2 regions of the Lysinibacillus sp. BF-4 genome follow, and region 2 is predicted to be linked to the other one. Evidence: predicted binding sites of a transcription regulator. Region 2 holds the regulator's gene; the other holds the start of a gene.
The links. Region 2 encodes CtsR, which represses protease genes until heat stress. Its sites were predicted from a motif close to ATGGTCAATAAAGGTCAAACA; they were not measured.

Region 1 (16,339 bases), on a different contig from region 2:
GCGTGACGCTTCAAGTACTTCGTCAAAAAGGAAAACGTCAGGCACCACGCGAAACACGTGGTCGTTTCAACGTTGGCACGTCTATTCAACAACGCCCAAAAGAAATTAAAACGCGGGAAACGTTTGGCCATTGGGAATTAGATACTGTTGTTTCAGCGCGCGGTACGAAAGGATGTATGGCGACGTTCGCCGAGCGAAAAACACGTTTTTATGTCGGCATTCAAATCCCGAATCGCTCGGCGCAATCGATGAAGTGGGCTATTGAACAGCTCCTGTCACGTTACCCAAGACAATGTTTTCAAACGTTTACGACAGATCGCGGAAAAGAATTTAGCTGCTACACCGAACTTGAAAAACAGTACGGCATCCCATTTTACTTCGCAGATCCATACGCGCCATGGCAACGTGGGACAAATGAAAATAGTAATGGTCTTTTACGCGAATTCTTCCCAAAACGAATGGATTTGGGGCAACTCACATCATCAAAAATAGAAAAAGCACTTTCATTGATCAACAATCGACCAAGAAAGTGCCTCAACTGGAACACCGCACAGGATTCATTTGAATATGAAGTGGTGCAGTTAATTTGACAATCTATCTTACAAAAAAAGAGGAGCCTATAGCCCCTCGTTACTTGTTATGCTTTTGTGACAACACATTGACCGTCTTGCATCATTACGTTTAATGTATCGCCCGCCACTACATCACCTTTTAACAGCTCATGTGCTACTGCTGTTTCGAGGTGGCGTTGGATAAAGCGTTTAAGTGGTCGCGCACCAAACTGTGCATCCACACCCTCTGTTACAATCCACTCAATTACACTATCATCAACAGTTAATGTTACCTCTTGTTGTGCCACGCGGTCTTGCAATTGTTTTACATATTTCCAAGCAATCGCATGGAAGTGGTCATTAGATAAAGCATGGAATAAAATAATATCATCCACACGGTTTAATAACTCTGGTTTAAAGTGCTGACGTAGTGCACCCATAATAACATTTTCTAAATCTGCATTTGGTGTTTCTTGTACGTCTAATAAATACTGCGAACCAATATTAGATGTCATAATAACAACGGTATTTGTAAAGTTCACTAAGCGACCTTGACTATCTGTAATGCGACCATCATCTAAAATTTGCAGTAAGATGTTGGCAACATCAGGGTGTGCTTTTTCGATTTCATCAAGTAGTACGACTGAATACGGATTGCGGCGTACTGCCTCTGTTAATTGACCGCCCTCTTCATAGCCAATATAACCTGGAGGTGCACCTACTAAGCGAGAGACACTGTGTTTTTCCATGTACTCACTCATATCAATACGAATAAAGTGCTCCTCTGCATCAAATAATTGTGCGGCTAACGCTTTAGCTAACTCGGTTTTACCAACACCTGTTGGCCCAAGGAATAAAAACGAACCAATAGGCTTATTAGGGTCTTTAATACCTGCACGCGCACGCCATACAGCTTCAGTTACTAATTGCACAGCATCATCTTGACCTACGACACGTTCTTCGAGAGTTTCTTTAAGACGTAGTAGTTTTTCACGTTCGCCCTCTACTAATTTAGTTACAGGTATACCCGTCCAACGCGATACAATCGAAGCAATTTCTTCTGATGTTACTTCTTCACGTAAAATACGTGTACCATCACCCTCCATCGCATCCTCTAGCTCATGGATTTCTTTTTCAAGTGAAGGGATTTTACCATGACGTAACTCGGCTGCTTTATTTAAATCGTATTTTGCCTCTGCATCCTCTAAGTCACGGCGGTAGCCATCTAATACTTCACGTTTTTTCTGAATGATTTGTAAGCCTTCTTTTTCTTGCTTCCATTGCTTGCGCATGCCTTCAGATGATGATTTTAGCTCCTCTAACTCACCGCGCAATTGCTCAAGGCGTTTTTGACTCGCTTTATCTGTTTCTTTTTTCAATGCTTGTTCTTCGATTTCGAGTTGCATAATACGACGTGTGACAGCATCAAGTTCTTGTGGCATTGAGTCAATTTCTGTACGAATCATGGCACATGCTTCGTCAATTAAATCGATTGCTTTGTCTGGTAAGAAGCGATCTGTAATATAGCGATTAGAAAGCTCTGAAGCTGCTACAATTGCATGGTCATGTATACGCACGCCATGGTGAAGCTCAAAACGTTCCTTTAAGCCACGTAAAATAGATACGGTATCTTCCACAGATGGCTCACGTACCATTACCTGTTGGAAGCGGCGTTCTAATGCTGGGTCTTTTTCGATGTACATACGATACTCATCTAATGTCGTTGCACCAATACAGTGTAGCTCGCCACGTGCAAGCATAGGTTTTAGCATATTGCCTGCATCCATTGCACCACTTGTCTTGCCTGCGCCTACTATTGTATGAATTTCATCAATGAATAAAATAATACGGCCTTCTGCCTCTTTAACTTGTTTTAATACACCTTTTAGGCGCTCCTCAAATTGCCCTTGATAGCTTGCACCTGCAACAATCGCACTCATATCAAGCTCGTATAATTCACATTCTTTTAAGCCTTCAGGTACATCACCTTTTACAATACGCTGTGCTAAACCTTCTGCGATGGCTGTTTTACCTACCCCTGGCTCACCAATTAGTACTGGGTTATTTTTTGTTTTACGCGTTAAAATACGAATAACATTACGAATTTCCTCATCACGCCCAATAACAGGGTCCATTTTGCCACTCTTTGCGGTTTCAGTTAAGTTACGTCCAAATTGTTCTAATGGTTTTTTATTATCTGTTTGTTGAAATTGCATAGCACTCTCTCCTTTGATTATTGTTTGACCATCTTTGACTAATTACATCTTACAACCTTTTTACCCCGATTGCAAAATATCACTCCGTCTTTTTTGCACTAAAAATTGCCACTATGCTACCTTTTCCTTATCGCCTTAGCTCTGATTTTTATGTTACGATGGAACTAAATGTACATATAAGATTAACAGGAAGCAGGTGATCAAAATGACGATAGCGATTCATAATCAAATCCAGGATATTTTTTTAACAGAAGGGAGGCGCATGCCCTTCGAAAAAAACACACTCATCCCATTGGCGGATGAGCTTGCTGACCATATCGCATATATTAGCCAAGGGCATGTGCAACTCACCCAACAAACACTAGGTGGCAAAGAACTAACTGTCCGAATTTGTAGTGAGGCTGGTCTGATTGGCGATGTTACGTTATTTTCGACCACTGCCCTAACGCCTTTTTCAGCAACAGCACTGACAACAGTTGTACTTTATGTCTTACCAAAGGTAATGATGGAGAAACATATCGCCGCGCAGCCCAATGCAATGATTGAATATATGCAATGGCTACAAATCGAAAATCTCAAGCACCAAAGTCTACTACGTGACCTTGTACTACACGGTAAAAAAGGTGCTTTGTTTTCAACATTAATACGTCTTGCCAATACATACGGTGTACTGCTGGCAGATGATGCGGTTTATATTGACCTAGCCCTTACAAATACCGAGCTTGCTAATTTATGCGGCACAAGCCGTGAAATGATTAATCGCATGTTAAACGATTTAAAAAAACACAATATTATTTCCTTTGATAAAGGCTATATCACCGTACATCAACTTGACCAACTCAAACACGCTATTGACTGCGAAAACTGCCCTATCTCCGTCTGTAGAATTGATTAACGTAGTACAGTATTGTGGCATGCTGTTGACTGCCAAACCTTACAAACAAAAAACTACCACTGACAAATTGTCAGCGGTAGTTTTTGTTTTAACGTACGCCTAATGCGATTTTTGCATAGCGTGACATCATATCTTTTGACCAAGGTGGACTCCAAACAATGTCAACCTCTGTCTTTTTCACTTCTGGTAATTCACTTAGTGCGGTTTGCACTTGGTCTACAATGACTGGGGCCATTGGGCAACCCATTGATGTTAAGGTCATTGTTACCACTGCTGTGCCTTCTTCATCTAAATTAACATCGTACACTAAGCCAAGGTTAACAATATCAATACCAAGCTCAGGGTCGATTACATTTTCGAGTACACCTAAAATACTTTCTTTCATATCTGCATCCATTTGCTTCACTCCTATCTTCTGTAATCATAACAGAAGCCTTTAATGCTTGCCAAATCTTTGATGTAACGTTACGATGCTAACAGAAAGTGAGGGACATTTTTATGATTTTTCAACCGCATTTAATCGTCTTAGATTTAGATGGTACCTTGCTTACCGATCAGCAGACCATCTCGCCTAAAACAAAAGATATTTTATTGCGCGCTCAAGCGGCTGGCCACTACGTCATGATTGCGACAGGGCGTCCGTACCGCGCAAGTATTCCATATTATCAAGCACTCGGTTTAAAGACACCAATCGTTAACTTTAATGGTGCTTTCGTACACAATCCTCGAAACCAACGTTTTAAGGAGCAACATACACCGATTGACTTACATGTCGTTCGTGATGTTGTTGACTCTATAAACCACTTTCAATACGAAAATATTATCGCTGAAATTAAAGATGATGTATACTTACATGCAGATAATGAGAAGTCGCTTGAAATTTTTACGATGGGTGAACCGCGAATCACACGTGGTGACTTAACCGTTTACTTACCAGATAACCCCACAACCCTACTCATTCAAGCTGAGGAACAAGATGTTGCTACGATTCGTAGCCATTTGGCGGATGTCCATGCAGAACTCATTGACCATAGAAGATGGGGCGCCCCCTTCCATATCATTGAAATTGTGCGTAACGGCTTACATAAAGCTGTAGGTATCGCTTTAGTAGCGAAGCATCTCAATATTCCACGCGAGCGTATTATTGCTTTTGGCGATGAGGATAATGACCTTGAAATGATTGACTTTGCGGGCGTTGGTGTTGCTATGGGCAACGGCATTGATCAGTTAAAAAACATCGCCAATGAAATTACAGCTTCTAATAACGAAGACGGTATCGCACGCGTTTTACAAGAGCGCTTAAAATTATAAAAATCAGGGTTTTTCATAGTAGCATTAAGCTGCACAGAAAAACCCTGATTTTTTAACTTTCTAATGTCATTGCCTCACAAGCCATTAATAATTTTTGAGTGTAAGGATGACGAATATTCACTGTCTTTCCTTTTTCAATACTATCCACAATCTCTCCAGCATTCATAACATAAATTTTTTCGCATAGCGTTAAGGCAAGGGTTAAGTCATGGGTAATAAACAACATAGCAAATTTATTTTCCGCATGTAGAGATTTTAGTACTTGCACCACTTCTTGCTGTACCATCATATCTAAAGCAGACGTACTTTCATCACAAATCAATAATTTAGGTTTGACAGCCATCGCTCTAGCAATGACGATACGCTGTAATTGTCCACCACTCAGTTCATGGGGATAGCAATTAAGAATACGTTCTGGTAATAACAGTTTTTCTAAATCTTGCTTTATATAATGTCTAGCCTCGGCTTTCGATAAATGATAAAAATTACGATAAGGCTCACTTAAAAAATCAATGATTTTCATGCGTGGGCTAATAGATTGTAAGGGATTTTGAAAAATCATTTGCACGTCTTTATAGTATGTTTTAAAAGAGAGCTGCTTAACGAGGTGCTCTCGCCAATAAATAGCGCCTGACGTCACATCTTGCATATTAGCTATCAGCTCAGCTAAAGTACTTTTCCCGGAGCCGCTCCCCCCAACTATTGCTACCCATTCATTCTCCATTAAGTCAAAACTGAGTTCTTTAACAGCTGAAATTACTTTGTTTTTAACTGTAAAATTCTTTGTAACATTTACTACTTGTAATACTTTATTTTGCATAAACGGTATCGTCCCCTAACCACCTTGGTGTAGCTAGTAATAATTTTTTCGTGTATGTCTCTTGAGGATTTGATAATAGAGTAGCTGTTGGAGCGCTTTCAATAATTTTACCTTTGTGCATTACAATGATACGGTCAGCAATATATGCTGCACATCCTAAATCATGTGTAATCATAATAATTGACGTATTACTTACTTTACGGAGTTGTAATAGTTCTTCTAATATTTGCTGTTGGGTAATAACATCAAGTGCACTTGTTGGCTCATCTGCTAACAAAATACTAGGTTGCAATACAATTGCTAATGCTATGCTTACTCGTTGTAACATACCTCCACTTAACTCAAAAGCATAGCTATCTAACACTCGTCTCGCATCTGCTTCCGAAAAATTAAGTGTTTGTAAGATTTTACGGCTTTTTTCTATCGCTTGTTCTTTCGTGAAATTTTGATGATTCCGTATTGCTTGTATAAAGTGCGCTTTAATTTTTTTAACTGGACTAAAAAAGAAATAAGGATTTTGAAAAATCATGGCAATTTGATTACCGCGTATACGCCGCCACTGTCTCTTCGAAAACTCTCTAACGTCTTGTGCATTAATTACTATAGCATCAGCTTTTATTTGAAGGTTAGGCGCTAGTAAATTAGCTATCGCTTTCAATAATGTTGTTTTACCACAGCCACTTTCACCAACAACTGCTACGATTTCCCCTTGCTTTAAATTAAACGAGATATCTCGAAGTATATTTTGCGAAGCCGCTGTAACATGTAATTGCTTTATTGTCATTATTTCGTGTCTAGTCAACCTTAACACGCTCATCAATATAATAAATTTCAGACATAAAACGCGCTATGCCTGTTACATTGGCTTTCGTAATAACTGTGCCTTCTTGATAATACATAAATAATGTAGGGATATCTTCCAATAAGATTTCAGTTGCTTCTCTACCTAAAGCATCTCTCTTTTCCTTATCAAATTCATTATGAAAAGCCTCCACAATTTTATCAATCTCAGCATTTGTATAGTTACCTTTGTTTCCCAACGCATCTGTAACATAATTTGCCTCGATAAAATATGCAGGATCCGCGGTAGGCGCTGATGTCCAACGTTCCCATACCAAATCATAATCGCCGTTATTCACCATATCATTAAAATTTTCGACAAGAACGACATCCACACCAATGCCCACTTTTTTAAAATCATCTTGAATAGCGACAGCTACATTTTCAGCATCATTACCATGACCTGTGTTTAATACATATTTTAAAATAATATCCTCGCCATCTAATTCTCTTATACCATTACCGTCACTATCTTTAAATCCTGCTTTATCAAGCAGCGCATTAGCCTTATCAACATCGTATTGATACTTATCTTCTCCTTGGTAACCAAAACTTAACTCCTTAGTAAATGGGCCTACTGCGGGTGTACCCTTTACTAAATTTTCAGCATACATTTCTTTATTTAAGGCGTGTGCCATTGCTTGTCTAAATGCTAAATCATTCATATAAGGTTTACGCATATTAATGCCTAATTGAAATACGCGTAAGTTAGGTCCACGTAATACAGTATATGCTTCATTCCCCTCAAATAACTGCACATCTTTAGCACCGACTTGGGTAATAAAATCTACCTCTCCAGACTGTAAAGCCATTACGCGAGTAGCATCATCTGCAATGCCTTTGACTGTAACTTTATCCACGGCTACAGCACCACTCCAATGCTCAGTATGCTTAACTAAATTCATTTCCATAGGAGGTGCAAAACGCTCGATTTTAAATGGGCCTGTTGCTATTGGATGTAACTTAAATTTCGCTTCATCTTGTTCTGCTGCTGTCGCATCAACAATAATGTATACAGGATCTGCTAAATTGTTTAGCAATGTCGGAAAGGGCTCTGTCGTTGTAATCGTTAGCTTATTTCCTTGCGCTTCAATAGTAGCCACAGGTATTTTTATATCTTCTCTATCAGTAGTAGCAATTGCACGCTCTAAAGATGCTTTTACAGCTTCTGCATCTACTGCTTTACCATTATGAAATGTTACGTCATCGCGTATTGTAAAAATTGTAGTCCTAGTATCCTGTTCTTCCCACTCTTGTGCAATGACAGGCTTAATGTTCATATTTTCATCTAACTGAATTAAGTTTTCTCCAATTCCCATGCGTGATAAATTCCAACCATCCCACGCAATAACCGGATCTAGCTCTTTCATTTCATAAAAGTGAGCAATCGTTAATTGTTTATCTGATGAGGATTTCTCTGAGTCTGTTGCATTTTTGTCATTTCCACAAGCTGATAACAGTAACCCCACTGTCATCGTTGCAGCTATAGCTAAACGTTTATATTTTTTCATTCTCTTATCTCTCCTTTTCAAATTTAGGGTCTAACCAATCTCGTAATTTATCACCAAGTAAATTAAATAATAACACTACAATAAATATAGCTATGCCAGGATAATAAAGTAGCCAAGGAGCCGTTTGAAGATACGTACGTCCTTCACTTAACATGCTTCCCCATTCAGGCGTAGGAGCTTGAACACCTAAACCTAAGAAGGACAAGCTTGCAATTGTTAACATCATCCCCCCTATATCGAGCATATATTGAATAATGAGTGGAGCTGAGATATTAGGTAACATGTAAGCGATAAAAATTTTACTATTACTAGCCCCTGCCATTTTCCCTGCCTTAATAAAATGAGCGTCTTTATAACGAAGTACTAAAGTACGTGTTAAACGTGCATACTTCGTCCACCAAATAAGTGATAAGGCAAGTATCATATTCATAACACCAGGACCAAGCATTCCAACAACCGCAATGACAAATATAATTTCAGGAAAAGCAAGCATCATATCGGCTAATCTCATCAAAGTCGCATCTAGCCACTTGCCTCTTAGTGCTGCAATCAGACCGATTAAAAAACCTAGACTGCTTACTAAAGTAAGCAATAACAATGTCAGTCCAATAGATGTTCTAGCACCATATAAGATTCGCGATAATATACAACGTCCTACTTGGTCGGTACCAAGAGGATATTGTGAACTCGGTGGTTGCAAAACATTCCCTAAATTAGTAGCTAAGGGATCATTAGGGGCTAGATAAGGACCTAGCCAACAAAGTAGCAATATAAAACTTAAACTTCCTAAGATGAAATAAATACGCTTATTATTCATTCCGCTAACGCCTCATCTCTAGCTATACGTGGATCCATTAAATAAACAGCATAGTCCACGAGTAAATTACAGAAAACATATATGGTTGTCATACCTAATACATAAGCTTGTAATAAATCATAATCACGGTAAGTAATCGCATCCATAGCCATCTTCCCTAGCCCATTCCATGAAAATATCATTTCTACGATGACCGTTCCTCCAAGCAATGTGGCTATTGACAATCCAATTAGTGGTAAAATATTAATGATGGCATTAGGTAAAACATAGCGCAACATAATAGTAATTTCAGAAGTACCTGTCATCTGCGCACCAACTACATAGTCTTGTTGATACTGCTCAGCGATTTCAGCTCTAAATAACCTTGTATATTTCCCAATCAAAGGAAATGATAAAGTTACCGCCGGTAGTATAATACTGTGCCAAGTGTTCGTATAGGTTATAGGCAATAAATGTAACTTAACACCAAAAATATAAAGCAAAATGAGACCTAACCAAAATCCTGGTATGGAAATTGTCATTACAGAAAATAAGCGGATAATATAATCTGCCAAGCGGTTTTGGTATATCGCAGAAAATATGCCTAAAACTATTGAACTTATAATAAATAGTAGAAAAGCCACGACAGATAAATACAATGTCAATGGAACTCTACTTAGTAATACATCTACAACATTTTGTCGAAAATGATGCGAATAGCCAAAATCACCGACTGCAATATTCTTCATCCAACGTGTATACTGTACGATAAATGGATCATCTAAGCCCATTTCTTCTCGCAACGCCTTGAGAGCTTCCTCTGTTGGTGTACTGTCGTTAGCAAGTAACTGTATTTCTGCTGGATCACTCGGGCTAATATACATAAGACCGTATGTAATAAATGAAATGCCTACTAATAATAAAGCAAGTTGCCATAAGCGCTGCCACAAGTAACGAATCATGAATTAACAGGCTCCCCCTCATCTTCGCGAGGTGGTAATGTAGCCGCAAAGTTATAAATAAGCGCCACTATACCAACTATAGAACATGTAATGAACATCGCTTGATAAGATACATACTGAATAACAAATCCCATCATAAAGCCGCCTAACGAAAATCCTAGATCATAGGATGCAAGAAAAATACCTAGTAAAATATGACGTTGTGCGTCAGGGACCACAAATGAAATGTGTGTTGTTAATGTGGGGTAAAGCATGGCTGTAGCAATTCCATTAAAAATGGCGCTACTATATAGCAAATAATTAATGTGAGGTAGAACAGCTAGTAAAGTCGTTCCCATAATTGAACTCACTAATACAATTGCCATAAACTTAGGGTGCCAATTTCCATCCGAAGGGATGTATTTTCTAAATAAAAATCGACTAGTCACTACTACAATTGCTTGTAAAAATAAATAAAATGCTGCATTACCAGTTTTTGTTGTAATTAAAAACAACGGCAAAAATGCTGATAAAGCACCGAATACACTGGCACCAAGTAACATAATAATAGAGGATGTGACAAGACCTTTATTTTTCCTAGCCGTACCAAACGCTTTAAACATTTCATGTAGTGTAAAAGATGTATTGTCGTTTTTTGTTTTAGGTAAAGGTGATTTAATAAAAAAGAGTAACGGTAAAAATGCTAGGGATACAATAAGTAACATTAACGTAGTGTGGCTTTGCTGTGACCAGAGTAGCAGAGCTAGAGCTGGACCATACAAACCTGGTAATACGGTAGATAAGGAATACATAGCCATCCCTTGTCCTCTATCTTCATCTCGTAACACATCAGCCACACCAATTTGCATTGCCATCGAGAAAAATGCTGTTACAACACCTTGTAAAATCCGTACAAGATATAGACTACTTACACCTACTATGACATATAAAAGTAATGCAATCGCGTGCCCAACAAGCAACCACTTCATGATAGTAAACACGCTATGTTTCCCTACCATTTGTCCAGCCCAAGGACGTAAAATCATACAAACAAACATATACATCCCCATCATGATGCCAATTTCCGCTTCTGGCATTCCTCCAGCTGAAGCTTGTAAAGGAAAGATTACTGTTAGTACTGCATTAGCTGTGAAATAAAACATCGCTAATCCATACATTTGTATCATTCCTAACGATAGCGGCTCTCTCTTCACTCAAAACGGCCTCCTTTCATCTATCAGAGAAAACATATTATAAAATTAAAAATTATCAGTTTTTTATTTTTATAACTATCTCCCTCTAATTGAGAATATCTTTCATAAACAAGTCTAATTATACCCCCAATAAATCTCCTTATATAACTTAAATTAGTAAATTAAAGTATTCTAAGCACAAAAGCCCTTTTTTTATTCTTTAATACTAACTATTTTACTTTTATCTTTTTTCACTAGCGTCGCGTAAATTTTAATTGAATTTTCTGTCTTCTTGTTTTTCCGCTTGAGAAGAAAAACAAATACACTTAAACATAGGTAGTGAAACATCCATTTTTTTACTATATCCTTTGACGGGTGCGATAGAGATGAGAAAACCTTTATGGGACCGCTTTTCCAGCGATTTTTCGTATCCATAAGTGAGCGGATTTCCACGGTGCCGCTTTGAGTAAACGACTAATTTGTAAATATGTTCTTGAGCTGTTCGTGTCCAATTGTGCCAGCACATGCAGGCAATAAACGATCATCGCGATGTACACTTGATTATGCACGCCTTGTTCGCTCTGCGCGTAGAACTTTTTGATGTTCAGGTGCTGCTTCAACCATTTGAAAAATAACTCGATTGCCCAACGTGATTTGTACAATTCAGCGATTTCATCGGCGCTCAAATCAAATCGATTCGTGATCAGATGCAGTTCGTTACCTTTCGAATCCAACACTTTGATCAGACGAAAGGCATTTTCTGCACGATTTTGTGTGGTGCCAATCAACATCATTTCGTCGGATAACACGCGTGTATCTTCTGGCAATTTAAACGACTCGATTACACGAATAACGGCGTTTTTCCGCAAGCTTGAGACAAAGAAATAGCCATCATCGGTCATGCGGTCAAATCGCTCGTAATCCAAATAACCACGGTCAAAGACGTACATGCATTCTTTGTCGTCAACGAGTACTTCTAGCTGACCACGATCGTGTTCTTTTGCGTTTGTCAGCACGGCTTTGTCTGGATACGAACAGCCTTTTTCTAAGAAAACGAGGCGTAAATGAAGCTTGATCCCTGATTTTGTTTTTCGGAACTCCGCCCACTTGTGATTGTTCAAATTCAGTGGCAACGTACTCGAATCAATGATTTTCAATGGTGTCGTGGTTTTACGATGCTGCTTATACTGCGTTTTTTCATGAATTCGGGCAACTAAATCGAGAAAGAGCTGCTGGAAAACCGCTGTAGGTAGCTGATTTAATCGGCGTCCCAGCTGGGAAAAGCTAATCGATTCTAATTCCGTTACTTTTTGTAGGTCGTCTGAAAACAATGTCTCACTGACAGCCCGAAGACTTTCGGTTTCATTGAGCTGTGCGAATACGAATAATTTCAGGAATGAAGCAATGTGTAGCTTTTTTGTATAGTAATTTAATTGATAGGCTTCTACCAATTCCTCAAGTTTTGTGGAGGAAATCGGTGAAAACCATTGTTCAAATGATGTTTTTCGTGTAAACTTATCCATGTTTATGTCCTTTGTATGGGATTTGGATGGTTTACTACCGCCCAACCAGTATAAAGGATTTTTTGTGCCTGGGTTATATGACAGAAAATTCAGTTTAATATGATGCGTTGAATTATTTTAATGCGACGCTAGTGATCTTTTTTATACAAAAAAACACTAGAAGAAATTTCACTTTCTTCTAGTGTTTGCTTAGTTTTACGTTATAATTTGTTGCACACGACCGACTTGACCGTCTGTTAAGCGCACTTTAATACCATGTGGATGGCGAGCGCTATTCGTCAAGATATCTTGAACGATGCCTTCTGTCAGCTTACCTGTGCGTTGATCTTTTTTGAGTACAATGGCTACTTTACTTCCTGGGTGAATGTCGTTGCGTACTTGTCCATTACGCATTGCGTTTTTTCCCTTGGCGTGCACGTTTTACTACAATAATAACAAAAGCCGCAAATAATACATATACTGCGCCAAGTGCTACCATATAGGATTTATTTAACCCTTGGTTTTCAATAACTTGATAAATCTCTACGATTTCACGGTTTAACACTAACGCATACTCACCGTTTTGTTCACGTACGATATCACGATCAAACATACCGCGTAGCTCTTTATCTTTGCCAAGTTGTTCTTCTGTTAAAATAACGCGCTTTGTTTTATCTGTATTATTTACGAAGATTACCCACTGTTCATCTTCACTTGTACGTGTATAAACTAATAAACCATTATCATTTTGGATGACCTCAAAATCACCATTACGTAAAGTTGGCGAATCATTGCGTAGTTGCATTACATTACGCAAGTTACCTTGTAACTCTTTGTCTACACTAAAGTTCATGACATGGTGCGTGTCTGGTGCTTTTTCGCCGTTAATTGCAATTTCTGTACCGTATTGCACTACTGGTGTACCTGGTAATGTAAATAATGTACCTAAAATCATACGCATACGCGTTGGCGCAAACATACCCTCGCCTGCAATATCATGCGTAAAGCGGCTTGTATCAAGCTCATCAACCATTAATTGCATTGGTTTACCACCTTCTACTAGCGCTGGGATTGCCGAAGTATCACCGTTTACATTTTTAAAAGCCTCGCGGAAGATTTTGTTTGTTTCACTGCTGTAATCCGTGTCAAAATCTGCATCGCTCTCGCCTTTAGCGATAACATAGTAATCGCCTTGTGCTTTAATCGCTTTAATAAAATCATTTAAAAAGGCTGTTGGTGCATCAGCTAAGTATGTTGCACGAATACCTGCTACGTCATTTTGCTTAACAAAATCTGTAGCTGCCTCAATAAGTGCTTGCTGCAGTTTTTTATTTGTTAAATCCCATTTAATCGTGTCACCTTCAGTAGAGGCTACCCAGTCTTTATTTGTTGCCCACTCATGGTTAACACTTGCTTGCCCTAATGGGAAGTCGACCATCATGCGGATATCATATTTTTTATACGTTTTAATTAATTCGTCTAGCTCCTCTTGCGTACCAAAACGACGCTCAAGCGTTGTATGGCTTGTTGGCAGTGAGCCGTCATATTTGTCAGTAGAAAATACCGTACCTAACGAAATAATCGTATAACCCATATCATAAATATAGTTAAATTTTTCTTGCAGTCCGCCAAAGTCACCGCCCGCAAAGCTTGCAGGATCATTAGGGTCTGTCTCGTAATCATTCTTACTCGTTTTATTAAAATAACGGTCTACTAGCACGTCGTAAATACTTTCATCTTGAATCGTGCGTTTTTCTTGAGCCGCTGACGCTGGCAATTGTATTGCCGTCGCAAGTAGCACGCCCGCTACCGCTGTACCCAACCATTTTTTTATGTTCAAAGCGTTTCCTCTCCTTCACATCATACAAAAGTAAGTTTATCAAATAACACTACGTAACCGCTATCTTTTATGTAATTTAGCGCAAATTTAGATTTGACAAAGTCGTGACAAAAAAATCGCGCCAGCCTAAGCTGACGCGATTTACTATTATCCTAAGAAGTTAAAGCCTACTGGTAATTTAAAGCCTAGGAATAATGTGATGAATAAGAACACTGCAAATAAAATCATAAAGATGTTATATGCTTGCCCTTTTGCCTTCTTCACTAATGTCATTTCCATCATACCAATTGTTAAAATACCCATTAAGAATTTAATGCCATACATCATATTATCAATACCTTGGTGCTTGAAGAATAATGCTGCACCTGAAATGATAATTAAAATGTAGAATAAGCGTAATGCCATGTGTAAACCTTTATTTGGTTTAGCACCCATTGCCGCAATAACAAATAGTACAACGCCAATTACCCATGTTGTAATATGCAAGTGCGTTGTTTCTGTTAAAAAGCTCATAGTTTTCCCCACCTCATTAATTTTGTATCAAAACTATCCTAACATGAGTATAGGTGTTATTCAAACGATACTAATTATTACTTAATACGATTTACAAGCGTACCAATGTCTTCAATCGACACTTTTACAACATCGCCTGCTTGTAAAAATGTTGGTGGCTTCATGCCTTTACCTACGCCAGCAGGTGTGCCTGTTAAAATAACATCACCTGGCTCAAGTGTTACGTGTTGTGAAATAAACGACACTAAATCTTCTACCTTGTGCATCATATCTTTAGTCGAACCGTTTTGACGGATTTCGTCATTAACTTTCGTTACAATCGTTAAATTATGTGGATTTGGAATTTCGTCCTTCGTTACAAGGTAAGGGCCTAGTGGGCAAGTGCCTTCTAAACTTTTACCTAAGAAAAATTGCTTGTGTTTTGTCTGTAGATCGCGCGCTGTAATATCATTACCAATCGTATAGCCGAACACATAATCATACGCTAGGTTTTTTGGAATGGCTTTACCTTGCTTGCCAATAACGATAGCTAGCTCGCCCTCATAATCCAGCTGTGCTGTTAAATCTGCATGTGCAGATACATCAGCGCCGTCCGCTGTAATCGCTGTTGGTGATTTTGTAAATAACATAACGTTTTCTAACGCTTCTGCTCCGCCCATTTCCTCAGCGTGCTCATAGTAGTTACGCCCAACGCACATTACGTTCTTTGGTGTGCGTGGAATTGGTGATAGCCACTCAATTGCTGAAAACTCATGCTTAAATTGCTCAGGGTTGTCTGATTGCTCAGCAGCCTCAACTAATTTACGCATTTTTTCTACAAAATCAAAGCCTTGTGCAATACCCTCAATGATTGTCGGTACAAGTGATGGAAGTACGTTTAACTCTTGCTGAATCGCCTGAACGTCCCAAACAGCTTCCTGTTTTTTTACTTTCGGTCCAAACTTTACTTCTTCATTCACTTTGAATGATAAAATTTTCATGGTTATAGCGCTCCTTTATCCTTTTACTTTCTATACACGTAATTTGAAGTACGTAAACTTTCGCCATAGTGCTTCAAGAGGTCCCTGATTAAATTTACGTAACCATAGGTCTGCTAGTACAACTTGTACAATAAAAATGGTCACCGCAATTAAAACCCCAGACTGTACGTTAATCTTACCATACAAGCCGAAACCAAACCCGTAAAATAATACCGATAAAATAATAGATTGCCCAATATATGTCGAAAGTGATACACGCCCAACCGTAGCGAATGGCGTTAATAGTTTAGCCATCACTGGGATTAAGCATAGTGATACGATAATTGCCGCATAGCCAATTGCCGTTAAAGGCCCGCCTACATACGTTTTAATATACTCAAGGAAAAACGTGCGGTCTTGTAAAATCGGTAGGTTTTTTAAATAAATACCG
Region 2 (16,339 bases):
GTAAAGCTATGCGTGCTGTTTCACATGATGCAGATGCAGCAAAGCTAATGGGGATTAATGTTGATAATACAATTTCGGCAACTTTCGCGATTGGCTCAGCGCTCGCAGGGGCAGCTGGTGTAATCTTTGGTCTTTACTATACAAAGATTGATCCATTTATGGGTGTAATCCCAGGGCTTAAAGCCTTTATTGCGGCAGTACTTGGAGGTATTGGTATTATCCCAGGCGCGATGGTTGGGGGCATGCTACTAGGTGTGGTAGAGACCGTAGTAAGCGCGTTAGGCTTTTCATTATGGCGAGATGCAGCAGCCTTTGTTATTTTAATTTTAATTTTAGTATTTAAACCAGAGGGCATCTTTGGCAAAAATGCTCGCGAGAAAGTGTAGGTGACGAAAACGATGAAAAAATCAAAAATCTTTTGGGGTTATCTCGTAATAGCGTTAGTCATCTATGCAGTAGGGCAAGCGCTAATCTCGATGAACATTATTGATTTATACTATCAAAACATGCTGATTACGATGTGTATTAACCTAATGTTAGCAGTAAGCTTACATTTAGTTATTGGTATAACAGGTCAGTTTTCCATTGGTCACGCAGGCTTCTTAGCAGTGGGTGCTTATGTGTCGGCTATTGTAACGATGAAGCTTGGCATGCCATTTATTGTCGCTATTTTAGCAGGTGCAGTTGTTGCAATGCTAGCAGGTTTATTGGTTGGTATTCCAACATTACGTTTAAAGGGAGATTACTTAGCAATTGCCACATTAGGCTTTGCTGAAATTATTCGAATTGTAATTTTAAACATTGATTATGTTGGTGGAGCAGCTGGTATGCAGGTTAGCCATATGACGACATGGACATATGCTTTCTTCACAGCTTTAATTACAGTCATTGTGATTTCCAACTTTACTAAGTCGCGTCATGGACGTGCATGTATTTCGATTCGCGAGGACGAAATTGCTTCGGACGCAATGGGTATTAACACGACATACTACAAAGTAGCGGCTTTTGCGATTGGTGCGTTTTTTGCAGGGGTAGCAGGCGCAATTTTTGCACATAACACTTATATCATCCAACCAGGTTCCTTTGGCTTCTTAAAGTCCTTTGATATTTTAATTTTTGTAGTATTAGGTGGCTTAGGTAGCTTATCAGGATCGGTGATTTCGGCGATTTTACTAACGCTAGTATCGTCCTACTTAGCTAACTTCCCAGAGACACGCATGATTATTTATAGCCTTGTGTTAATTTTAGTTATGCTATATCGTCCAACAGGCCTAATGGGAACTAAGGAAATTACAGACCTCTTTAAATCTAAAAAAAAGGGAGGTATGACAAATGACGAATAATACAATTTTACATGTGGATAATATGGGCATTACATTTGGTGGCTTAAAAGCTGTACAAGGAGTTAACATGACGTTACAGCAAGGTGAGCTAGTTGGCCTTATTGGTCCAAATGGTGCGGGTAAAACTACAAGTTTTAATATGCTAACGGGTGTTTATAAACCAACAGAAGGCAAAATCACTTTTGATGGCAACGTTATTAATGGTAAAAAGCCTTACCAAGTGACGCGCGGTGGTATTAGTCGTACCTTCCAAAACATTCGGTTATTTAAAGATTTGTCTGTGCTAGATAATGTAAAGGTAGCTAACCACTCACTTGCTAAGCACACGATTATCTCTTCTATTTTCCGTTTACCTACGCACTTCTCTGGAGAGGAGCGCATGGAAGAAGAATCACTCGCCTTTTTAAAAATTTTCGGCTTAGATAAATATAAGGACGAGTTAGCACGTAATCTCCCTTATGGTAAACAACGCCGTCTCGAAATCGCGCGTGCATTAGCAGCCAAACCTAAGTTATTACTATTGGATGAACCAGCCGCAGGTATGAATCCACAAGAAACACAGGATTTAATGGAGTTAATTTCATTTATCCGTAAAGAATTTGATTTAACTATTTTATTAATCGAACATGATATGAATTTAGTTATGGGAATTTGTGAACGCATTTATGTATTGGACCATGGGCAATTAATTGCAGATGGTACACCACAGGAAATTCGTGATAATCCAAAAGTAATTGAAGCGTATTTAGGTGAGGAGGTCGTTGATTAATGCTACTTGTAAATGATATTGATGTATACTATGGCAACATTCAAGCATTAAAGGGAGTCTCACTTGAGGTAAATGAAGGCGAAATTGTAACATTAATTGGTGCAAATGGTGCAGGTAAAAGCACATTACTTCAAACATTATCAGGGTTACTAAAACCAAAACGTGGTGGCATTGAATATTTAGGTGAGTCCATTGCAGGGAAGCCCGCCCAATCTATCGTAAAAGCAGGTATCTCACATGTACCAGAGGGGCGTCGTGTATTTGCCAATATGACCGTAGAAGAAAACCTCGACCTTGGTGCATACTTGCGTAAGGATCGCGCAGGTATTGCTAAAGATTTAGCCCATGTGTATGAATTGTTTCCGCGGCTATTAGAGCGTCGTAAACAGCAGTCAGGCACACTTTCTGGTGGTGAGCAGCAGATGCTAGCAATGGGACGAGCAATCATGGCAAAGCCTAAACTGCTATTACTAGATGAGCCATCAATGGGGTTAGCACCACTGATGGTGAAAAATATTTTTAGCATTATTGAGCAAATTAATAAAGAAGGCACAACGATTTTATTAGTCGAGCAAAATGCCAATATGGCATTATCTGTAGCAAATCGTGCATATGTGCTAGAAACAGGGAAAATTGTATTAGCAGGTACAGCTAAAGAGCTACAAGAAAGTGATGAAGTTAAAGCGGCTTACTTAGGTGGGCTATAATATATGTAGCAAGAAAGGAACCGCGCAACTGTGCGGTTTCTTATTTTTTATATAGCCATTTGTCCCAACTACAGTTTTTCTGTACAATTAATAAAGAGGTGACGGTAATGATACAAATTAAACCGCTTCAAAGGGAGCATATGGCAAGCTATTTACGCGCAACAGAGGACGAAGAAATTCGTTACCTTACAGGCACGCGTACGAGTTTTACTTTAGCGCAAATTGAGGCATATTATGAGCGTATTAGTATGGATAATACGAGACGTGATTACGCCATTTGCTTGCAAGATGAGGTGATTGGTGATTTTACACTGATGAATATTGATACCGAAAATCATTCCGTTGGCTTCCGCATTGCGCTCCATGATCGTACAAAATTTGGTCAAGGCTATGGGAGTGCAGCTGTGCGTGAGGCATTGCGTATTGCTTTTGAGGATTTAGATTTACATCGCGTACAGCTAGAAGTATATAATCATAATCCACGAGCGATTGCTGTGTACGAAAAGGTTGGCTTTGTACAAGAGGGTGTACTTCGTGATGCGATTTGTTTAGACGGCGTTTACCATGATGAGATTATAATGAGTGTACTACGTACCGAATATAAAAAATAACCGAGAAAGGCTTACGCCTCACTCGGTTATTTTTTTGGTGTGTAGTTTAATAAATTAAACAATGTTTCGCGTTCGTTTGTAGTAAGGTCTCGCCATTGACCTACTTTTAAATTACCAATTTCAATATTCATAATGCGGATACGTTGTAAACGCTGTACGCCATATCCAAGTGTAGAACACATACGGCGGATTTGACGATTTAATCCTTGCTCTAAAATAATGCGGAATACACTACGCGAAATTTTTTCGACACGGCAAGGTAACGTCGTTGTATCCAAAATATCAACGCCTGCACCCATCTGTTCGATAAAGTCATCCGTAATTGGTTGATCCACTTGAACGATATACTCTTTTTCGTGGTGATTTTCGGCACGTAAGATTTTATTAACAATATCACCATCATTCGTTAACAGTAATAAGCCCTCAGAATCTTTGTCTAGGCGACCAATATGAAAGATACGCAATGGGTGATTAATAAAATCAACCACATTGCCTTTAATATGTTGCTCAGTTGTACTTGTAATGCCAACAGGCTTGTTTAACACGATGTATACAAGCTCTTGCTCACGTTCGACTATGTTGCCATCAACACGCACTTCATCGCCTTCGTTTACCTGACTACCTAATGTAGCAAGCTCACCATTAATTTTAATACGTCCATCCTCAATCCATTTATCAGCGCCACGGCGTGATGTAATACCTGTTTCACTTAAAAATTTATTAATTCGCAATGTCATCACCTATTTATTGTAGTTTCTCTTAGTATACACGAAATCAATTTTCGTATTGAAACAAAACGCGAGCCTCGTTCGTATAAAGGTAAAGGAGTGATATGTATGATAATCGAACAACGTTTAGAAGAAGTATATGGCGTGGTTAAACAACAATTGCGTTATCAAGCAACCACACCATTATTATTAGCTTTAACAACTACTTTCAGTTTGCGTGACGAAGGTTTTGAAATAGCAAAATATGAAGCTCTCAAAGAGGAAGTAAAAAAGCAAACAGGAGCTTTTTCTTACTTACGCAGTAACATCAGTATGATTTTGCCAAACTTAATGCCAGCAACTGATGCACAAGAAGCTGTAGCACAATTATTAGCGAACTATGAATTATTAATCGAGCAAACTATATACAGGACGAGGCACATGCTAAAAGAGCAATGAGCTATTACACAACCCTTTGTACACACCATATGTTTTTAACTACACATGATGATGTGCCTTATGCAGTTCTTTTAACAGTGAAGGAAGAACAAAATCCTGTGCAACTAGCTGATACTGTACACCAATACATCAAAGATTTAACGGCGCGTGGTTATTATAAGAGTAACGAATTATTATGGCTAGCTCAGTTATTAGCAATGGATGATGCAAATTACCAGTCTACACGTGTTGAAGATATCGTAGCTATGGAACAAAAGTTAGTGCGATTTGGTATTAAAAAGAAGGCGCAACACTACGTTATTATTGGGTTATTAACTTTATTGAACTATAACGATACCCAGCTAACACATATTATTGGATTATCTGACACTCTAGCTAAAATGAAGCAGTTTAAATGGTACAAACAATATGCATTGTATAGTGCTATTCAAATTACTGTGCATATTACTAAGGGAGAAACGGACGGTATGCTTGAAGCGAGTGTTTTGACAGCAATCGAAACAGCTATTCAAGCGCAACAAATGACGGTAGCAGTCACACTAATGAACACGAATAGTGCTACATAATGTTTCACATGAAACAATGGTGATATATTGCTGACTATGTTGCGTAAAACACAACTATTTTGAGATAATAAAATAGTGTTGATTTATCAGGTAAAGTATAGGTAAGATTGACACAATAACGATATTTTTAAAAGGGGTGTTAGGCTATGCAAACAAATAAGGTGCCTATGGGGCATTCAAGAACGATTCAAAGCCACTTGATTTTACCACCAGACACAAACCATCATAAAACTATTTTTGGTGGTAAGGTATTAGCATATATTGATGAAATTGCTGCAATCACATCTATGAAGCATGCAAGGGGAGAAGTTGTAACGGCTTCAATTGACTCTGTAGACTTTTTATCGCCAGCAAGCGAGGGAGATGTCATTGAGCTTGAGGGGATTGTGACCTCAACAGGACGCACGTCCATGGAAGTTTACGTACGTGTAGTTTCACGTAACTTAATGACAGGTGAGGAAAAGCTTACAACTGAATCGTTTGTGACGATGGTAGCTGTTGATGGTGAAGGTCATCCACGCGAGATTCCGAGCGTGTTTCCTGAAACTGAAGTAGAACATCGCTTATTTAATACAGGGCCTGCACGTCGTGAACATCGTAAAAAGAAACGAATGATTACACATAAATAAGTAAAAGGAGAGGTCGCTATATAAGCAACCTCTCCTTTTTTTAATCTTCGCTGAGCTGACCAACGACATCGATAAGTGCATCAGATGAAGTTGATACGAGACCAGCTGCTTGGGACATATCTGTAATCAACAATGAAATCTTAGAAATATCTTGGGATGTATTTAAATACTGTGACTGAATACCAGACACGGCTGTTGTAATAGCGCCAAACGATTCGGACAAGCGTGTTTGTGTCGCTACACTTTGGTGAATTTGAGCATCCACATTCGTTACAGAGCTAGCCATTGAGCTGATGTTAGATTCGGTATCATTAATCAGATGTGAAACGTTTAACACGGCTTTCTTAGTTTCTTCTGCAAGTTTACGCACCTCATCTGCTACTACAGCAAAGCCTTTACCATGTTCACCCGCGCGTGCTGCTTCAATTGAAGCGTTAAGTGCAAGCAGGTTAGTTTGGTCAGCAATCGTAGTAACTAGATTAACAATTTCCGAAATTTTATTAGATGAGTCGCGTAGTTTATTCATTGTAACGTCGAGTTCATTGACGCTTGTTAAAATGACATGCATTAACTCATTTTGCTCATGCAATTCCGTTTGACCATGCTTAGATTTTTGTTCAGTTTCGGCTACTAGAACTAAACCTTGTTCAGTAGCTTCTGCAATATCATTAGCCTCCGACGAAATCTCATGAAGCGCCGCTGTTGTTTCTTCGCTAATGGCGTTAAGCTCTTGCGCTGTGCTTTGGATAGTATTAATGATGCCTTGTTTACGATCATTAACACGCTCACGTGCTAGTTTTTCGACATTTTCATAAGCCTCAATAACAAGCTGTTGCTCTAAATTAATGAGCTTAGTAAATGCAGTAATAGCGCGTGCAGCATCTGAAGTAGAAAGTTGTAAAGATGTGAGTAAGTTAATAAATGTAGTAATCAAAGACTGGAATGAACCTAGGTACCATTTTGATTGCAGACCAATACGCACATGCACAGCAGCGATACGCTTACGGTCTTGAATATAAGCATCATCAATGCGTGAATCGAAAATACCGCTAATGTGACGATGTAATGTAATTTTTAAACGTTCAATTTGTGAGTGTGTACTTATAATAGAAGTAAGCTCAGCATTTGCACTAACGCCTTCATAAAAGCGGTCTACCATCACGGGAATAACCTCTTGTAAATGAGGTTGAAGCTGCTTGATAATCGCTAAGTCGTCTTTAGTTAGCTCGAGTAAATCAAGTTGCTTCTGGATGGATGGGTAATGTGCTAAATCAATATGTACTTGTGATAAATATGAAGCAGGGTCGAGAATGACTTGCGGCTCGTTTGCTTTTTTTGTAAACCAACTCATAAAAAAGACTCCTTTTAATAAAAATATGTTTTGTCGTTTATGTAGTAAATGACGTGAAAATGTAAGAGATGTTAGTTAAATTATCGAAAAAGACGAAAAATTAGGAATAGGGCAAAGGGGTTACTAGCTATAATAGCAAGATTGTAACGTAAAATCTATGCGCTATGCTATACTTACTAGATTAATTATAGTACAAAGTGAATCGTGGTGCCTAAAAAACAGCTTTTGGCACATAATTGTAACGACCTTAATATCAAAAAAAAAATGAATATGCTAGTATTAAGTTAGTAGATTATGATAAGGAGGAACAAGCGATGCATTGGCAACGTTTTAAGTTTGTAATACCGATGATGGTTATTGTAGCAGCTACCGCTTTTTATATGCTAGGTGAGTTTCATCCGCTTGTAGAGTCTCGTGAACGTTTATTAATTATTGCTGGCGCAACATTATTTGCAGGTGTTATTTCATACTTCCTATTTCCACAGGCAAGTGAAGATAACCGCGATGATTATTGGCCAGACCGTACGGATATTAACTTTTTAAAGAAAAAAGATAAATAATAAAAAATGCCAACCTACAGATAAATGAAGTAGGTTGGCATTTTTTTAAGGTTTAAATAATTTAAACCACCCTTTAGCTTTAAAGACGAGCACCATACCAATGCCAATAACAAACATTACACCTAATACAATAAAGTAATTGTATTTACCAGCAAGCTCGGGCATGTTTTCGAAGTTCATTCCGTAAATCCCTGCGATAAAGGTAAGTGGAATGAAGATGGTAGAAACAATCGTTAATGTCATCATAATGCCGTTCATGCGGTTAGAGTTCATTGCCATATAGCTATCGCGCATATCTGCAGTAAGCTCACGATTGGACTCTACCATTTCTGTTAGCTTAATTAAATGGTCATGGATATCGGCAAAGTAGGCACGTTCACTCTTTTTAAGTGGAAAACGGTAAGAGCCTAAAATACGGTACAGTAAATCACGCATTGGCAAAATAATACGGCGTAAATGTAATAAGTCACTGCGGAAGTCAAAGACAAACTGCATCGTTTTCATACTGTTATGATAGGTCATTTCGTCTTCAAGGCGATTTAATTGGTCTTCAATTTTATAAACTAAAGGAAAATAACTATCAACGATTTTATCAATCGTTTGGTAGAGCACAAAGTAAGATGTTGTATCCCACTTCTTTGGTTTTGTTGCTAAACGATGGCGCACAATTTCAATTTCAGGTACATGTTCCTTGTGAAACGTTACGACAAATTTTTCGGAAACAAATAAATTAATCTCTTCAGGATCGAGCGTATCATCATTAATACGATGCGTAACAAAAAAGTAATAGTCATCGTAATAATCCATTTTTGGTCGTTGCAAGCGCATTAAGCAGTCTTCAATGGCCAGTGGGTGAAAGTGAAAGAAGCTGTCTAATAATTTTTCTTCTTCGACAGTAGGCTTATCAAAATCGACCCAATACCAATCAAAGTCGCCACTTGCTAATTGTTCTAATGGGATGCCCTCAACAAGTTTTTGTTCCTTCGTGCGAGCAATAGTATGTATCACATTCCATCAACTCCTTATTTTTTATAGCATGTCCAACCACAAAATAATGTAGTAGAGAAAAATCGCGCTATTTTTTCAAAGCCTGCATCTTTCAAAATACATACCATCTCTTGTTCTGTAATAAAGCTTAGGCTACGGATTTGCTTCTCCATTGAAGCCACTTGTTCTACCGAAAGTTTAGTATTTTGTAGCCAGTAAGCGCGCCACAAATCAAACTGCTGCTCTGTTTGTTCTGTACCTTGCTCTCCGCATTTGCAAACTATAATAAAAGGTGCGCCTTGTTTAATGTGTTCGGCTAACTTTTTTACAGTGGCAACTTGCTCAGCGCGGGTTTTAATAAAATGTAAAACAAGTAAGCAAGTAGCGCCGTCAAATTGTTTAGTTAGCGACACGTTGAGTACAGTACCTTTTAGTAACTCTACAGGGTTTTGTAGCTGTTGATCATATAATTTTTGTTGGGTAATCGTAAGCATTGCCTGCGACGGGTCGAGCGCCGTAAACTGCCATGCATGGTTAGTATCAGCAAAATGCAAAAGTTCGTTGCCACTCCCTACGCCTGCAATTAAAATATTTGCTTGCTTAGGTAATGCCATTTGTAAAAATGCCTGTGACAAACGTAGCATCGCATCATAACTTGGCAATGTGCGTCGAATGCCACGTTCGTACTCCGCACTTAATTCTTTATCAAATTTCATCAAAAAATCCCCCTTTGTGTTTGAAACTTTTTATGAAAGTGTACGTATAAATAGTATAAAGGATTTATAGAAAGGATGAGAGACTTTGGATAATAAACTTTCTAAAATAATCGTACACTCAAGCTTTTATTACGCGCCCTTTTTAGTGCCAGTCATTATGTTTTTTATCGCGACACTTGTAACGAATGATGAAGAGGTCCGTCGCTTATCTGTACAGGCTGTATTATTTCAAATTGTATTAGCTGTGTTACTTAGCGTATCATGGGCATTTACATTCCTAATCATTGGATTTCCGTTTTTAATTATCTTTGGTTTAATTTATATCTGTGCTCCAATTATTGGTATTATCCGTGCGCTACAAGGCGAAACATGGAATTACCCAATCGTTGGTCGCTTAGTATAAGAGTAGTGTGTCCCCTTGGGCACACTACTTTTTTTGAAGGGTTTTCTTTTGCAATACAATCTTGATTTTTTTATAATAAAGTCAAAGATAGTCAAAGTCAGTAACCATAAATGTTAAGAGAGGTGGTTATCGTGCGAAATACATCAGATATTATAGAAAGCTATTTAAAGCAAATAATTGAGTTAAATGATCAAGGTACAGTGGAGATTAAACGTAGTGAAATTGCGCTTAAGTTTAATTGCGTACCTTCACAAATAAATTATGTAATTAACACCCGCTTCACAGAGGAACGTGGCTATTTAGTTGAAAGTAAACGTGGTGGTGGCGGTTATATTAGGATATTACGTGTGCAACCACATTCGCAAAAAGAGTTAATTGAAGCTATGATTACCCAAATTGCAGATGAGGCTACACAAACTATGGCAGAGGATTATGTTTATCGTTTATTAGATGAGGAAGTTATTACAAAACGAGAGGCAAAAATGATTTTAGCTGCGACGATGCGCACGACATTAAATGTGCCGTTACCGCTTCGTGATCAGCTAAGAGCACGTGTGCTAAGCTCGGTACTTGTAACCCTGAAATATGAACAACGAAAAGAAGGTGAGTAATGTGTTATGTGAACGCTGTGAACAACGGCAAGCCGTTATAACAATTTCTAAAAATAACAATGGTGAGCAAGCTATCCACCATTATTGTGAGAAATGCGCCCAAAACTTTTATCCCTTTACAAATGAAATGCCAAAAGAACCGATTTCAATTCAACAATTACTTGCTAACTGGCAAGCACCTAAAAATATACGTAAAGAACAATTACGTTGTGAAGGGTGTGGCTATACGTATGCGCACTTCCGTAAAACGGGGCGCTTTGGCTGTGCTACATGTTACGACACATTTGCAGAGCAAATACCTAAAATTTTGCAGCCCATTCAAGCTGATTTACAACATGTAGGTGCTATGCCAACTATGTTGGAAAATAAAAAAGCGATGCAAAATGAAGTAGCTTCACTACGACAACAAATGCAAGAAGCCGTAGTAAGCGAAAGTTTTGAGCAAGCTGCCTTACTACGAGATGCCATTAAAGAGTTAGAGGCTAAGGTACAGGAGGGGAAGGCAAATGAATAATATCGATGATTTTTTACGATACACGCGTGATTGTGATATTACATTAGCTGATGCAACTCCAAATAGTGTAGCGATGAGTAGTCGTATACGCCTAGCTCGTAATCTTGAGGGATTTCGCTTTCCACCTTATTTAACAGAAGGAGAGGAAGCGGAAATTGAACGTGAAGTAACACATGCTTTACTGGATAATGTAGAAGGCTTACATTATTTTGACTTGCAAGAGATGCCTTTACTAGCACGTCAGGTGTTAGTTGAAAAACACTTAATTAGTCCGCAATTTTTACAGCAACAGCAAGGAGCATTAATTATTGCTGCGGATGAGCAAACAAGCATTATGGTAAATGAGGAGGACCATCTACGCATCCAATGTTTAGCGCCTGGTCTTAAACTTCAAGAAACCTATGAGCATGCTTTAATGCTTGACCGCCAAATTGAACAGGCACACCCCTATATGTATCATCAGCAATACGGTTATTTAACAAGTTGTCCTACTAATCTAGGTACAGGTTTACGAGCGTCCGTAATGCTACATTTACCAGCACTTACTATGACCAATCGCATGAATGTAATTATTCAAGCCATGCTACGCTTAGGTATGGTTGTGCGGGGTATATATGGAGAAGGTAGTGCAAGTTTGGGTAACATTTACCAAATTTCTAATCAAGAAACCCTTGGTAAATCTGAACAGCAAATTTTACATGACTTACAACAGCAAGTAGAACAAATAATTGAATATGAGTTGCGTGCACGTAAAGCATTAATGCAACAATCTAGCATTCTACTTGAAGATCAAATACAACGAGCACTAGGTACGTTACGTTATGCACGTACGATAACTAGTGAGGAAGCAGCAAGAGGATTGTCGAGCATACGTTTAGGTATCGACCTTGGCATTATTACAGACGTAACGATTAAAGCTGTTAACGCTTGTATTAGCTGTATGCAACCAGGCTTCCTGCAATATTATAAAAACGAGGCAATGCCAACGAATGAACGTGACATTGCACGCGCAACACTGATTAGAGATTTATTAACCAACTAACGTATAAGAGGAGGAAATAGTATGTTTAATCGATTTACAGAACGTGCAAATAAGGTGTTAAATTTAGCGCAAGATGAGGCAAAGCGTTGGAAGGCCTCAAAAATTGGTACTGAACATTTACTGTTAGGACTTGTGCGTGAAGGAGAAGGTATTGCCGCTAAAGCATTAGCAGCAGCCAATGTTACACCAGAAATGATTGAACGAGGTATCGAGCAACTAGTAGGGCATGGTACTGAGGAAGTAGATGCAGTTGTGCATCATACGCCACGTGCTAAGCGCGTATTAGAGCTAGCTGCAGATGAAGCGCGTAAATTAAATCACAATTATATTGGTACTGAACATATTTTACTTGGTTTAATTCGTGAAGAGGAAGGCGTAGCTGCACGTGTTTTAAATAACGTGGGGGTAGGCTTAAATAAAACGCGTCAGCAAGTATTATTATTACTTGGTAATAGTGAGCATGGTCAGCAAACACCGAATGGCGCTACTGTTAACCAACCAGCAAACACACCGACATTAGATGGACTAGCACGTGATTTAACACAAATCGCACGTGAAGGGACACTAGATCCTGTTATCGGACGCAGTAAGGAAATTACACGTGTCATTGAAGTGTTATCTCGCCGTACAAAAAACAACCCTGTATTAATTGGTGAGCCAGGTGTTGGTAAAACAGCAATTGCTGAAGGGTTAGCACAACAAATTGTTAATAATGAAGTACCTGAAATTTTACGTCACAAACGTGTTATGACATTAGATATGGGTACAGTTGTAGCAGGTACTAAATACCGCGGTGAGTTTGAGGACCGCCTTAAAAAAGTAATGGAAGAAATTCGACAAGCAGGCAATGTTATTTTATTTATTGACGAATTGCACACATTAATTGGAGCAGGCGGTGCAGAGGGTGCGATTGATGCCTCTAACATCTTAAAACCATCCTTAGCGCGCGGAGAGCTACAATGTATTGGTGCAACAACACTTGATGAGTACCGTAAATATATCGAAAAAGATGCGGCGCTTGAGCGTCGATTCCAACCAATTCAAGTCGATGAGCCTTCAGTAGAAGAAGCGATTCAAATTATTTATGGACTACGTGATCGCTATGAGGCACACCACTGTGTGAAGATTACAGATGAAGCAGTAGAAGCGGCTGCACAAATGAGTGATCGTTATATTTCAGATCGCTTTTTACCGGATAAAGCGATTGATTTAATTGACGAGGCAGGTTCTAAAGTACGCTTACGTTCTTATGTATTACCACCAAATTTAAAAGATTTAGAAGAAGAGTTAGATAAAGTGCGCGCAGAAAAAAATGCAGCCGTACAAGGACAAGAGTTTGAAAAAGCGGCTAAATTCCGTGACCGCGAAAAACAAATTACACTTGAAGTGCAAGAAATGAAAGATAAGTGGAAAGAAGAGCAAGATAAGGCTGAATTAGAAGTAACAGTTAACGATATTGCACAAGTTGTAGCGATGTGGACAGGTATTCCTGTAGCTAAAATTGCTGAAGAAGAATCAGCAAAACTACTTAACCTCGAAGAAGAACTACACAAACGAGTAGTCGGGCAAGGCGAGGCAGTAGAAGCCATTTCTCGCGCAATTCGTCGTGCACGTGCAGGGCTTAAAGATCCAAAGCGTCCTATTGGTTCGTTTATTTTCTTAGGACCAACAGGGGTTGGTAAAACTGAACTTGCACGCGCGCTAGCGGAAGTAATGTTTGGTGATGAGGATGCTATGATTCGGGTAGATATGTCTGAGTATATGGAAAAACACTCAACTTCACGTTTAGTGGGCTCGCCTCCAGGCTATGTTGGCTTTGAAGATGGTGGACAATTAACCGAAAAGGTACGTCGTAAACCGTACTCAGTAGTGTTACTAGATGAAATTGAAAAAGCACACCCAGATGTCTTTAATATTTTATTACAAGTATTAGATGATGGACGCTTAACAGACTCTAAAGGTCGGGTTGTAGACTTCCGTAATACGGTAGTAATTATGACATCAAACGTTGGTGCAGACGCACTGAAGTATCGCAAAAATGTAGGTTTTAATGTTAATGAGAGTGCAGCAAATGAACATAAGGATATGAAGGGTGTTATGTTGGAAGAATTGAAAAAAGCCTTCCGTCCAGAGTTCTTAAACCGTATTGACGAGATGATTGTCTTCCACTCATTGGACAAAGCGCACTTAAAAGAAATTATTCAATTAATGGCTAAGTCATTAACTAATCGTTTAGCTGAACAAGATATTGCCTTAGAATTTACAGAGGCAGCCTTAGAAAAAATAGCAGATGAGGGTTATGACCCAGAGTACGGTGCACGACCACTACGTCGTGCCTTACAAAAGCATGTAGAGGACCGTCTCTCTGAAGAATTACTTAAAGGTACAATCGCTAAAGGTGGAAATATCATCTTTGATTATGTTGATGGTGACTTTAAAGTACAGCAGGTAACACCAAGTGCTAGTGTGAAATAATTATGAGCGAGCTACTCTATAAAGGAGTAGCTCGTTTTTTGATTCGAATATATGTTCTGTTATACTTAAAAGAAAACAGGAGGCTATTATGGCAAAGAAAAAAACAAAATTTGCGTGTAATGACTGCGGTTACGAGTCTGCAAAATGGATGGGACGCTGTCCAGGGTGCGGGGCATGGAATACGATGGTTGAGGAAATTGAGGTAGTAACAAAAGGGCCACGTGGTGCTTTCCAACACTCAGCAACAGTTACTACAAAAGCTACACCTATTGTAAATGTAGAAACTGTAGAAGAGGCGCGTGTACCTACTACAATGAATGAGTTTAACCGTGTACTTGGCGGTGGCATCGTACCGGGGTCTTTGATTTTAATAGGTGGTGACCCAGGTATTGGTAAGTCTACGTTGCTCCTACAAGTATCTGCGATTTTATCAAACGCTAACCATCGCGTGCTGTATATTTCAGGTGAGGAGTCTATTCGTCAAACAAAGCTACGTGCAGAGCGTTTAGGTGTAACATCTAAAGAGCTCTACATTTATGCCGAAACTAACTTAGAATTTTTGCATCAAACAATTGAACAAGTAAAGCCTAAGTTTGTTATTGTCGATTCTATTCAAACTGTGCATCACCCTGAGGTGACGAGTGCGCCAGGTAGTGTATCACAGGTGCGAGAGTGTACAGCTGAGCTGATGCGTATCGCTAAAACGCAAAACATTGCTATCTTTCTCGTAGGGCATGTAACAAAGGAAGGGCAAATTGCTGGCCCTCGTTTACTGGAACATATGGTAGATACTGTGCTTTATTTTGAGGGAGAGCGCCATCATACGTACCGCATTTTACGAAGCCAAAAAAACCGCTTTGGCTCAACAAATGAGATTGCGATTTTTGAGATGCTACAAAATGGATTAAATGAAGTGCTTAATCCTTCAGAAATGTTTTTACAAGAGCGCTCACAAGGAGCGGCTGGCTCGAGTATCGTAGCATCAATGGAGGGGACACGCCCCATTCTAGTAGAAATTCAGTCTTTAGTTACGCCAACGAGTTTTAACTATCCAAAGCGTATGGCCACTGGACTTGATCAAAACCGTGTGCAACTATTAATGGCTGTTCTTGAAAAGCGAATGGGCTTTATGTTGCAATCACAAGATGCTTATATCAAAGTTGCTGGCGGTGTAAAGCTAGATGAGCCTGCAATTGATTTGGCAGTACTTGTAAGTATTGTGTCGAGCTTTAAAGACCAAGTAGTAAAACAAAGTGATTGTTTTTGTGGTGAGGTAGGCTTAACGGGTGAAGTACGCCGCGTGGCTCGCATCGAGCAACGTGTACAAGAAGCAGCTAAGCTTGGATTTACACGAGCTGTTGTACCTAAATCAAATTTAGGTGGCTGGGATTACCCACCAGGTATTGAAGTAGTAGGTGTCGAAACAATTCAAGAAGCGCTGAAATTAGCGTTTCCGTATCAATAAAAACAACAAACGCATCATCTCAACTTGGAGGTGATGCGTTTTGTTATAAAATCGCTATCGTTTGAACAGCTAAGTTGTAGGAAAAAATGTATAATACAACTATGTAGGAGGTGTTTTATAAAATGTTAAAGCGAACCATTCAAATTGCTTTTTTATTAATTGGAGGAGCCTTAGGATTTATCTTTTTACCGGACTTATACAAATTAATGAATTTATCAACAAACCCTTGGCTTAACAATCCGTATGTTTCTGTATTACTTGGCGCATTGATGTTGTTTATTTTGTCGTTTGCCTTCTCAGATTACTTTGTTAAATTAATTAGTTGGTTAGAGGACACGTTAATTAAAGTACCTGTGGCAGACTTATTATTTGGAACGCTCTGTTTGATTATTGGTTTAGTTATTGCCTTTTTATTAAGTTTTGC

Region 1: the regulator CtsR is predicted to act here: its motif matches at 2,789-2,809, upstream of CH76_RS07245 (ATP-dependent Clp protease ATP-binding subunit).

The regions. Positions count from the first base shown of each region.
Region 1 is NZ_JPUW01000017.1:368-16,706, forward strand. Features, by position in the region: gene CH76_RS07240 (IS30 family transposase) at 1-590, shown strand, start outside; gene CH76_RS07245 (ATP-dependent Clp protease ATP-binding subunit) at 638-2,767, opposite strand; gene CH76_RS07250 (Crp/Fnr family transcriptional regulator) at 2,973-3,662, shown strand; gene CH76_RS07255 (metal-sulfur cluster assembly factor) at 3,751-4,059, opposite strand; gene CH76_RS07260 (Cof-type HAD-IIB family hydrolase) at 4,161-4,973, shown strand; gene CH76_RS07265 (dipeptide/oligopeptide/nickel ABC transporter ATP-binding protein) at 5,026-5,793, opposite strand; gene CH76_RS07270 (ABC transporter ATP-binding protein) at 5,783-6,577, opposite strand; gene CH76_RS07275 (ABC transporter substrate-binding protein) at 6,588-8,144, opposite strand; gene nikC (nickel transporter permease) at 8,149-8,961, opposite strand; gene CH76_RS07285 (ABC transporter permease) at 8,958-9,902, opposite strand; gene CH76_RS07290 (MFS transporter) at 9,899-11,095, opposite strand; gene CH76_RS07295 (IS4 family transposase) at 11,473-12,597, opposite strand; gene CH76_RS07300 (YwbE family protein) at 12,793-12,990, opposite strand; gene CH76_RS07305 (alpha-amylase family glycosyl hydrolase) at 12,983-14,416, opposite strand; gene CH76_RS07310 (YisL family protein) at 14,564-14,929, opposite strand; gene CH76_RS07315 (fumarylacetoacetate hydrolase family protein) at 15,007-15,909, opposite strand; gene CH76_RS07320 (DUF418 domain-containing protein) at 15,940-16,339, opposite strand, start outside.
Region 2 is NZ_JPUW01000006.1:8,775-25,113, forward strand. Features, by position in the region: gene CH76_RS03945 (branched-chain amino acid ABC transporter permease) at 1-386, shown strand, start outside; gene CH76_RS03950 (branched-chain amino acid ABC transporter permease) at 399-1,343, shown strand; gene CH76_RS03955 (ABC transporter ATP-binding protein) at 1,333-2,112, shown strand; gene CH76_RS03960 (ABC transporter ATP-binding protein) at 2,112-2,819, shown strand; gene CH76_RS03965 (GNAT family N-acetyltransferase) at 2,927-3,430, shown strand; gene rluF (23S rRNA pseudouridine(2604) synthase RluF) at 3,457-4,161, opposite strand; partial or broken gene CH76_RS14200 (DUF4003 family protein) at 4,267-5,162, shown strand; gene CH76_RS03985 (acyl-CoA thioesterase) at 5,309-5,791, shown strand; gene CH76_RS14265 (methyl-accepting chemotaxis protein) at 5,832-6,359, opposite strand; partial or broken gene CH76_RS14270 (protoglobin domain-containing protein) at 6,603-7,142, opposite strand; gene CH76_RS03995 (hypothetical protein) at 7,457-7,702, shown strand; gene corA (magnesium/cobalt transporter CorA) at 7,748-8,710, opposite strand; gene CH76_RS04005 (class I SAM-dependent methyltransferase) at 8,725-9,405, opposite strand; gene CH76_RS04010 (DUF4870 domain-containing protein) at 9,491-9,808, shown strand; gene CH76_RS04015 (CtsR family transcriptional regulator) at 9,940-10,419, shown strand; gene CH76_RS04020 (UvrB/UvrC motif-containing protein) at 10,421-10,933, shown strand; gene CH76_RS04025 (protein arginine kinase) at 10,926-11,975, shown strand; gene CH76_RS04030 (ATP-dependent Clp protease ATP-binding subunit) at 11,997-14,450, shown strand; gene radA (DNA repair protein RadA) at 14,539-15,915, shown strand; gene CH76_RS04040 (PIN/TRAM domain-containing protein) at 16,038-16,339, shown strand, end outside.